One region of the Bacillus sp. S10(2024) genome, then DNA from elsewhere that is predicted to be linked to it. Evidence: riboswitches for the same ligand, from Rfam matches in the RefSeq annotation. Region 1 holds a riboswitch; the other holds the start of a gene.
The links. Region 1 has a riboswitch for thiamine pyrophosphate ahead of tenA (thiaminase II). Riboswitches for the same ligand answer to the same signal wherever they lie in the genome.
Positions count from the first base shown of each region.

Region 2: it holds a riboswitch for thiamine pyrophosphate, as region 1 does, so the genes downstream of both, AB1280_RS15975 (MTH1187 family thiamine-binding protein) here and tenA (thiaminase II) in region 1, are expected to answer to the same signal.

Region 1 covers NZ_JBFLUR010000002.1:2,805,813-2,810,866, forward strand. Annotated here, with positions in the region: gene AB1280_RS14340 (ABC transporter substrate-binding protein) at 1-792, opposite strand, end outside; gene AB1280_RS14345 (ABC transporter permease) at 789-1,541, opposite strand; gene AB1280_RS14350 (ABC transporter ATP-binding protein) at 1,538-2,281, opposite strand; gene tenA (thiaminase II) at 2,250-2,945, opposite strand; TPP riboswitch at 3,031-3,131, opposite strand; TPP riboswitch at 3,191-3,299, opposite strand; gene AB1280_RS14360 (SH3 domain-containing protein) at 3,727-4,890, shown strand; gene AB1280_RS14365 (hypothetical protein) at 4,897-5,054, shown strand, end outside.
Region 2 covers NZ_JBFLUR010000002.1:3,140,565-3,145,618, forward strand. Annotated here, with positions in the region: gene AB1280_RS15960 (ABC transporter ATP-binding protein) at 1-351, opposite strand, end outside; gene AB1280_RS15965 (ABC transporter substrate-binding protein) at 348-1,340, opposite strand; gene AB1280_RS15970 (ABC transporter permease) at 1,337-2,137, opposite strand; gene AB1280_RS15975 (MTH1187 family thiamine-binding protein) at 2,085-2,405, opposite strand; TPP riboswitch at 2,512-2,614, opposite strand; gene AB1280_RS15980 (DNA topology modulation protein) at 2,890-3,396, opposite strand; cyclic di-GMP riboswitch class I at 3,675-3,761, opposite strand; partial or broken gene AB1280_RS15985 (anaerobic C4-dicarboxylate transporter family protein) at 3,922-4,134, shown strand; gene AB1280_RS15990 (hypothetical protein) at 4,296-4,487, shown strand; partial or broken gene AB1280_RS15995 (threonine ammonia-lyase) at 4,600-4,794, opposite strand.

The DNA.
Region 1 (5,054 bases):
TAATAAAATGTTTAATGCTTCATCTGGATTTTTCTTCATAAATTCATAACCTTTTTTCGCCCCGCGTAAAAAGGCTTGTAATGTTTCTTTATCCTGTTTCAATGTTTTATCGCCTGTTACAAATACCAGTTCATGATAGTTCGGTACACCGTAATCCGCTGGGTTAAAATATGCTGGCTCGTAACCTTTATGACGCATGACTGGAACTTCATGGTTAATATATGCCCCTGTAACAGCATCTACTTTTTTCGTAGTAAGAGCCGGTACTAAATCAAAACCAACATCAACTACTTTTACGTTGTTTGGATTTCCCCCGTCTTCTTTAATCATCGTTTTTAAATATTCTTCACTTAACGGTGTCCCTGAATATCCAACTGTTTTTCCTTCCAAATCTTTAGGAGAAGAAATGCCTGCTGATTTTAGCGATACAACATGGTTTAAAGGGGAACGAACAACTGCACCGATAGATTTCACTGGAATGTGTTCATTCGCTCTCGCAATCACAACGTCAGGCTGATAATACAATCCAACAGTTACTTTTCCTGCTGCTGCTAACGTTAATGGATCAGTTGGATTAGAAGGAAATTTAATATTTACCTTCACACCTTCTTCTTTAAAATAACCTTTTTCCATTGCTGCATAAATAAAGCTATGCACTGCATTTGGATACCAATCGAGCATGACAGTGACTTCTTTTTCGCCTTTTTTCTTTTCTGATGCCGAATTGCTAGAACACCCAACAATCATCGCGATTAACAATGTAAATACAAAGATGCGCTTTACTAATTTCATGAATGCTTCCTCCAACTAATACATTTTCTCTCAAATATCGAAACGAGTAATACAAAGAAAATAGCGAGCAATGACAATAAAACAATTGGTGCAAACACACCCGCACCATCCATTTGTGTCATCATTCGTTTACTAAAATAGCCTAGTCCTGCTTGTGCTCCAAGCCACTCTCCAATCGCTGCCCCAATCACGCTAAACGGCACAGCCACCTTTAAAGCTGAGAAAAAATAGGGAAGTGCAGACGGTAATTTCAATTTGAAGAAAACATCTTTTTTTGTTGCACCATATGTAATTAAAAGCTCTTCCCACTCCTTTTTCGTACTACAAAGGCCATCATACGTATTTACTGTAATGGGAAAGAATGTAATCAGTACTGTGACAACAACCTTACTCCAAATCGAATAGCCAAACCATAAAACAAATAATGGTGCTAAAGCTGTAATGGGAATCGTCTGTGAAGCAACTAATAGCGGATAAAATGCCTTCTCAGCAAATGTACTCATACTCATCAACATTGCTAACCCAACACCTAATACGATAGAAATAACAATGCCGATCACTGTAACAGAGAGCGTTGCTGGTAAATGCACCGTAAGCAATATATTCCGCAAATCCCATATTTTTTGAACAATGGCACTTGGAGACGGTAAAATGTACATTTCATCAAGAATCCGTGCTCCTACTTCCCAGCCAATCAGCAAAATAGTCGTTACAATAATGGCCGGAACATAATCTACAATTCGCTTCATACAAGCACCTGTCTTTGCAATATGCCAATGAGTTCATCTTTTAATGCCAGCATTTCTGGGTGATGCAAATCTTTTCGAGACCGTTCTTGCCCAAGTGGCACAGTCCGCTCAGTTAATAATGTAATGGGCTGCTCTGTTACGATAAAAATACGGTTAGAAAGATACAGCGCTTCATCAACATCATGCGTAATAAACAAAATTGTTTTTTGCCAATATTCCCACTGTTCAAACAACCATTCTTGCAAAGATGCCTTCGTTAATGCATCAAGTGCACTAAACGGTTCATCTAATAGTAAGAGGTCACCGCCCGTTAACAACGTCCGAATAAACGATACGCGTTGCCGCATTCCGCCTGATAAATCTTTTGGCTGTTTCTTTTCATACCCTTGCAGTCCAAATTGCTCCAGCAGCTCTTGTGCTTTCATGTGTGCTTCTTTTTTCTTCATGCCTTGACATTCAAGTGGCAAAGCTGCATTTTCAATAATGGTTCGCCACGGGAGTAACATATCTTTTTGCGGCATATAGCCAACAGGAGTTGTTCCCATTACATCAATCGTGCCAGCATTCGCTTTCTCAAGTCCCGTAATAAGCCGAAACAATGTACTTTTCCCGCAGCCACTCGGCCCGATAATGCTAATAAATTCTCCTTCTTGTACTACAGCATTAAGGCTCTTGATAATCGGTTTCTCATCATAATGAAAAGAAACGTTATGAAATTGTAGTATGTTTTTGTTCCTCAAAACCCCACATCTCCTTACGATATGCCATATCCCAAAATAAGTATTCAAAACGGCTGGAATATAAGAAAATTTCTTCTAAACGATTTAATTCTTCTTCTGTTTTCCCAATTGCAATTTCATTACATAAATCAATTAACCATATACAAAGATTCCCATATTCTTCTGAGCTGTATCCTTGAATCCACTCACCAAAAAATTCATGATCACGCGCGGATGGAATAGCATTTAAGCGCTTCCCAATCTCCCAATAACTCCACATACATGGAAGCAATGCTACAATTAACTCAGCAAGTGTACCGTTTTGTGAAACTGACATCATATAGTTTGTATATGCTAGATTCATAGCAGACGGCTTTGCTAATTCCATTTCTTCAACAGAAATTCCTAAACGCTTTGCGTATTGTTTATGAATCATCATTTCTCCATTTAAAATCCCATCGATTTGTTCAGCAAACTTCGCCATTACTTTTGGATTTGTTGCTTTTACAACACCAATTGCATATAACTTTGCGTAATCTAACAAATACAAATAATCTTGAACAATATAATATTGAAATCTATCTTTCTCTAACGTTCCATCTCCCATCCCTGTTACAAATGGATGATTATGACTCTTCTCCCAAACAGGTTGCACCTTTTCAAATAATCTTTCACAAAATGTCATCTCCGCTTCCCCTTCCTGTATATATGTTTCCAAATAAAAAACCACTTCTATATAAGAAGTGGCCACAGCAAACAAAAGAAAAACTCATTTGTTGTTTCCACTTCCCTACGCTAGCATCACCTAGATCAGGTCATAAGGGTTAAGGATTTTACCTCTCTCAGCTTTTAAGCACCCCTAGTGGTGTTCTATAAAATTTTCAATAAAAAATCCCCGTTTCTATGCATAAAGAAACGGGGACGTTATTTATATCGTCCAAATTGCTTCCCTACGCTAGCATCATCTAGATCAGGTTCAAGGGTCAAAGACTATAGGTCTTACTCTCAGCTAGCAAAACTAGCTCCCCTAGCAGTATATTCATTTAACATAGTCAGTATACCATCACCCTATCTCATCGGCAACTCTTTTCATTTCTCCTTCTACCTATCTGTAAGTTCAGAAAAAAACGAATTCCTTTTCGCTATTTCCATAATAGCTATAAATCTGCTATCCTTTTATTATATATCCATTTTCACTTTTCGACATTTAAGTCGCTGCTATACAAAATACATCATAACCACTACTTGTTTTCTCCTTTTGTTTTAAGCCTTGCATGTGGTAGAAAAAGTCCTTGATCATTTCTATGTGCAGCCAAATTCTCCACTCTAAAAAAAAAGAGTTTTTAACTTACACATAGAGAAAAAGCTTTCGTTTGTTTTTAATCTATAAATATGTTTCAAACTTAATATCCACATATTATAATTTAAATTATAACAATGCATTACTTAAGGAGGTCAATGAATATATGAATTTAAAAGTCGCAGCACTAACAGCAACTACTGTAGCAGTTGCCTCTATGCTCCCCTCTATGGCAGACTCTAATGTACATACTGTAGAAGCAGAGCAAACTGCAAAAGCAAAAATTGGTTATGTTAAAACGGAAACGTTACAAATGTACAATAGCCCGAATGGAACAGACCCTGTTATTGACAATATTACACGTAACACTCCCGTTACTATTTTAGAAACAACAAATGAATGGTACAAAGTTCACATTCACAATAAAACTGGTTATGTCAAAAAAGACGCCATTTCTTTAACAAAGCCACAAAATGGTGAGAATCAATATATCGTAAATGCAGATGCATTAAACGTTCGCTCTGAACCAAACACACAATCTGAAATTATTACTGTATTACCAAGTGGGAAATTTGTTACTGTTCAAGAAGAACAAGAGGGATGGTATAAAGTTGTACATAATGGAACAAGCGGCTATGTAAAGAAAGAATTTTTATCTAACGCCGATCAGCCATTAGTAAAGGGAATTACTGTACAAGGCGGAAGTTCTTATTACGTTGCCACTCCAACATTAAAAGTACGTAGCGGAGCAGGAACAAATGCAGCCATTATCGGTTCTTTACCAAATGGAACACAAGTACAAGTCGTTGAAAGTGTGGGAACATGGTATAAAATTCGCTACGGATCAGGATATGGCTATGTTGCACAGCATTATGTAGTACAAGGACAAAAACAACAGCAGCAACCAAAACAGCAAGCTACCCCATCTATTCCAGCTGCATTTAAATATCCTGCCCAAGGGAAAATCAGCTCAGAATTTGATGTACGCTGGGGAAAAATGCACTACGGCGTAGATATTGCAGCAACAGGAAATGTTCCAATCCAAGCTGCCGCATCTGGGACTGTTGTAAAATCATATTATTCTACAAGCTATGGAAACGTTGTATTTGTTGCCCATCGTATAAACGGGAATTTATACACAACTATATATGCTCACATGAAAAGTCGTGCTGTCAAAGCAGGAGATACAGTGACAACAGGTCAATTGCTCGGTTATATGGGAAATACAGGACATTCATATGGACAACACTTGCATTTTGAATTACATAACGGGGAATGGAATTTCGAAAAAACAAATGCTGTAAATCCACTTCCTTTCTTAGTTAGGTAACGCATAATGACACGTAATATTCCATTACTTATTGAGTATTTAGCGTTTTTCGGTTTAATTTGTTGCTTATTAATTTACAACACAAACACTGTATCTTTAAGCATTATTATTACATTTGTTACTTGTGAAGTGCTTATGGAAATATTCAAAATTCGACTGAAGCG
Region 2 (5,054 bases), 330 kb from region 1:
AAATTGCCTTAGCGCTTCCATACCAACTTCTAATCGTTTTCTTTTGGATTTCCCTTCAATTTCTAAAGGTAATACAATATTATGAAGAGCAGAACGCCATGGAAGCAAAAGATCTTGCTGCGGCATATAGCTAACAACGTTACGATTCATAACGGATTGATCTTCGTAACATACATCTCCATCATTTGCTTGTTCAATCCCCGCAATAATGTTTAATAACGTACTTTTTCCGCAACCACTTGGTCCAACGAAAGAGACAAATTCCCCCTCTTGAACCGAGACGCTCATATGCTCTAGCACTGTTTTCCCATCAAATGTTTTCGTAACGCCTTTTACTTGTAATCCGCTCATTTCTCACTCGGAAGGAATTCGTTCGTAAAGGCCGCTTTCACATCAATTTTCTTTTTAATGACTTTATTGTCATATAAGAAATTCATATAATTGGTCCATACTTCTTCCTTCTGTACTCCCCACGCTTTCGCATCATCTTGGTATTTCGTACTTAACCATTTTTGGCTTTCTTGTACGAGCTCTTTATTAATGTCTGGTACATTTTTAATTAAAATATCCGCTGCTTCTTTTGGTTCCTTAATTGCAAAGTTATAGCCATCTGTTGTTGCTTTCATAAACTTCTTCACAAAGTCTTTATCTTGTTTTGCGTGTTTTTCACTTGTAATAATAACAGGGCTATAATAATCTAACGCTGGATTTAAATCTTTTAGCATAATCGTGTTTAACTCAATGCCTTTTCTCTTTGCTTCAATACCATCCCAGCCATAATAGATCCACTCAAAATCAGCATCACGTCCAATAGATTTAAAGAAATCTGTTTGTCCAAGTACAACTTTTTGTACTTTATTATAATCTGCTTGCTGCTTATCCATAATTGTTTTTAATGTCGCTTCTTCAGCTGGTGCTCCCCAGCCACCATATCGTTTTCCTTCAAATGCTTTTGGAGATGTGATGTTATCCTTTTTTAGAGATGCGAATGCAGATGTATTATGTTGAATAACCGCACCAATTGATACAACTGGAATATCTTCAACACGAGCTGTTGTTACATTCTCTTGATAACTTACACCAAAATCAGCTTTTCCTGATGCAACCATTTGTTCAGCAGACGTATTTTCACCTGGCTGAATAATTTCTACATCTAATCCTTGTTTTTTATAATAGTCTTTCGTCTTTGCTACATATAAACCAGTATGGTTTGTATTTGGAAACCAATCTAATACTACTTTTACTTTCTGCTCTTTACTTTCTTCTTTCTTCCCTGCTGAGCAGCCTGCAAATGTAAATAATAAAGAAGCTGCTAATAGCGCTTTTAACCCTTTTTTCATTTCTCTCCATCCTTTCTGTAAACCCATGGTGCTGTTAGTCTTGCCATAAATTCAACAATAAAATACAAGAATAGCGTTACAAAGGCAATCACAGCAGCGATTCCAAACACACGAGCTGTTAAAAAAGATTTCGTTGCCCTTGTCAGCATAACCCCTAAACCTTCACTTGCCCCAAGCCATTCCCCAATAATGGCCCCCATTACGCTATATGTAACGGCAATTTTTAACCCTGAAAAAAAGTATGGCAGTACTGCTGGAAATTTCACTTTTTGATAGACTTGCCACTTACTTGCCCGCATTGTTTGAAGTAACTTTAGCATAGATTGATCTACCGTTTGAAAACCTTCTAAAATACTAAGTGTAACGGGAAAGAAGCATACAAGAATAACAACCATTACTTTTGGCAGCATTCCGTAGCCAAACCAAATAATAAATAAAGGTGCGAGTACAACGATTGGAACCGTTTGTGAAATTACTAATAATGGATTGATTAACACACGGCATAACGGAATCACATCCATAATAATTGCAATGATCGTTCCAAGTATAATTGCAAAAAATAATCCTATGAACACTTCTTGCAAAGTCTGCACCGTATTGGGAAGCAGTAAATCTTTCATTTCTATCAGTTCATGTACAATTGCAGAAGGCTTCGGCAAAATCCACGGTTCAATATGGAATATCGAAACAGCTCCTTCCCATATGGCGATGAGAAGGAAAAGCCAAATTGTCGTAGTTGCTATGTTAGATCGTTTCTGTTTTTTCATGTTCTTCACGATACTTCCATACTTTTTCATCAATCGTTACGCCTGTGCTTGGACGATAGTGAATTTTTATAGAAGTAATGACTTCTTCTGCTCCATCATCTATGCAAGCTTGCTGCGCACGTTTAATAATATCAAGAAGCTCGTTTAAATCCCCTTCCATCGTCGTTTCCATCGCGCCAACTTCAAAGCGCACACCTGATTGCTGAACAACCTCAATTGCTTTATCTACAACCGTATATACATCTTTATGCTTTGCTTGTGGTACAACTGAAAATGAAACTGTAACTTGCTGTGACATACTAAATTCCTCCCCATATTAAATAAATTTCATGCAAAAAGAAAAGGCTTTCCTGCAGCGAAGCAGGAAAGCCTTATATACAAGTTATCATAGAATAACAGTCGCTACGATTCTTGATACAACTCCCTACGCTGGCATTATCCAGATCAGGTTAAGGGTCGATGTATTGTTACATCCTCTCAGCCACATAGGCTCCCCTGTTTCAATTCGTTTTCATTGTAGCACGGATTATTTTTATGAACAAACAAATTTATTTTTTTCCTGTAAATACTATTTTTAGGTGCTCTTCATACAGGAAATCATACCCAACAATTGATGTAGAGAAATGCAATTTGTGTGAAAAATGGATGTGTTAATATCTCTTAATTTTGCATGATAGACCCATTCAATTATTACGTCTCTGCTGAACTTCTAGTCATGGTAATTGTATCGGGTCTTGCTATGATAAAGGTTGATGGGCATGGGTACACCGCATAGTTTAAAATTATTGCACTTGTTCTAGAAACCGTTGAACTTCTTTTGGTGATTTTAAGATAATAACCTTTTTATCACTAGATAATTGATCCAGTCTTTTTAAAATTGCAGGTCTTTTGGTCGTTGGATATTCCCATATCCATTTAAAAAATTCAAGTTCAAATCTTTCTTCGCATCCTTCGCCCATATCTGGTCTTGTTCTATTTCGATATTGTACTATTCTTTTGAACGCACGATAGATGCATATTGTTCTATAAATATCGAGAAAGATAATTGTATCAGCTGCGTTAAGTCTTATTTCCATTGTCCCACCGTAATTTCCATCTATAATCCATTCATCTTCTTTAATTAAATTATTTTGTACTTTTCTTTGTTCATCCTTTGGAATACCTACCCAATTCGGTTTCCAAAATAATGCATCAAGATGATAAACATTCATTTTTAGCTTTTCTCCTAAATGCCTTGCTAATGTAGATTTCCCTGAGCCACCCGAACCAATAATTACAATTTTTCTCATAAAATCCTCCTCCCCAAAAGGTAATAATCTTTTTTAAACAATCGTGCATTACGTTTCATAGCACAGACTTTTTCATATACAACACAGAATACAAATTTCCTCCTAAAAATAAAAACCTGTCAAAACGACAGGTTTTTATTTCTAATCACCACTTGCAATTTATCAGAATCATGCTGCTATCCCATTTGTTACTGATAGTAGCTTATCTTTTCGATTCAAATCTTTACACAAAAAAGGACCAATGTTATAAAAACATTGGCCTAAACCAACCCTATCAGTCCGGTAACTGGCTAGCATAGTCTCATTTGACCTTAGCTCCTATAGCTTTGCGACCTTGCGTTTCCACAAGTTTGCCTTTCTCGAGAACGAGTTGAACGATATGGGAGTTTTACGAGAATTAAACAATTCTCTGTCCACAGATTACAACATTTAAATCAATTTGTCTACTTATTTACACATATAAATTATAAAATTTTAAAACAATCCTCTTGTAACATAATGTTAACAAACAGGGCAAATCACGTTTTTAATGGTAACTTACAAATGATTCAAGGTTCTATTCAAGGACTCGTAACGATTGCACCATGGCTATTTGCACTTGCACTATTCGTGCTATCAATCTTGTTATATAGCCAAGCTGCAACGGTAGGTGCGATAGTACCGCTTGTATTAACACTTGGCATTTCACCAGCACTATTGATTGCGATGTTTCCAGCTGTAAACGGATATTTCTTTATCATTTTATCTCAGAAGACCCCTTCTTCAAACGCGTGAAGGGCAGAGCTGGGTCATCTATAGATACTTCGGATTGACGGTATAGAGAGCTTCTCTTGTTGAACGGAGGAGGTTTCGGAACCTGTTGTCATCGGAGCAAGAGGTACTGGAATCCCCCACTTCAAGTGGCGTTAGCCGGTAAGTGGGGGGAGTTCAATCCAAACTACGGAACAATCGTTGCGGCAATTAACTTTGACCGTACAGGTACAACGCGTATCCGTAAATATGTGTTAAATCATAGCTTTATGATTCCGGATCTTGTCGCAACAATTACATCAATTGGAATTGGAATGCTTCTCGTTTCACTGATGTTTTAATTCAGAAAGAGCTAGCCTTTACAGGGACTAGCTCTTTTTAATCAAACGTTTGTTTAAATATTTATCCCGCTATTCATGGACCCTCAAGCGCGAAGCAGTAGGTGGGGAAAGCTCAATCAATAACTTCGATACTATATCCTCTCTTCTTCATCCCAATTTGCACTTGCTCAACATGCTCTTTATCTTTCGTCTCAAGAGAAAGATGAAGCTGTGCATAACCTGGGAATACTTTCGATCCAATTCTCTCTAAATGAATGTGAGGAACATTTGCTTCTAAATCGGTGATAATTTGTAATACTTGCTGCAATATTTCTAGCCCAATTGTTCCTTGTTCAACGATCACACGTCATCAAATGGATGAACAAATGTCGCTCCAGTTCGCTCTTTTAAATCAAGTGCATAAGCTAATGCTTCATTTTTTCATGAGCTGCTATAATATTTTGTAACGTAATCATGTTGTCGCCTCTGAAACAGTATATTCATACACTTTAGTTTCAACGGCACAATTTGTTTTATACAAAAAAAGAACCATTTCTGCACATGAGAAATCGTTCTTTTCATATATGA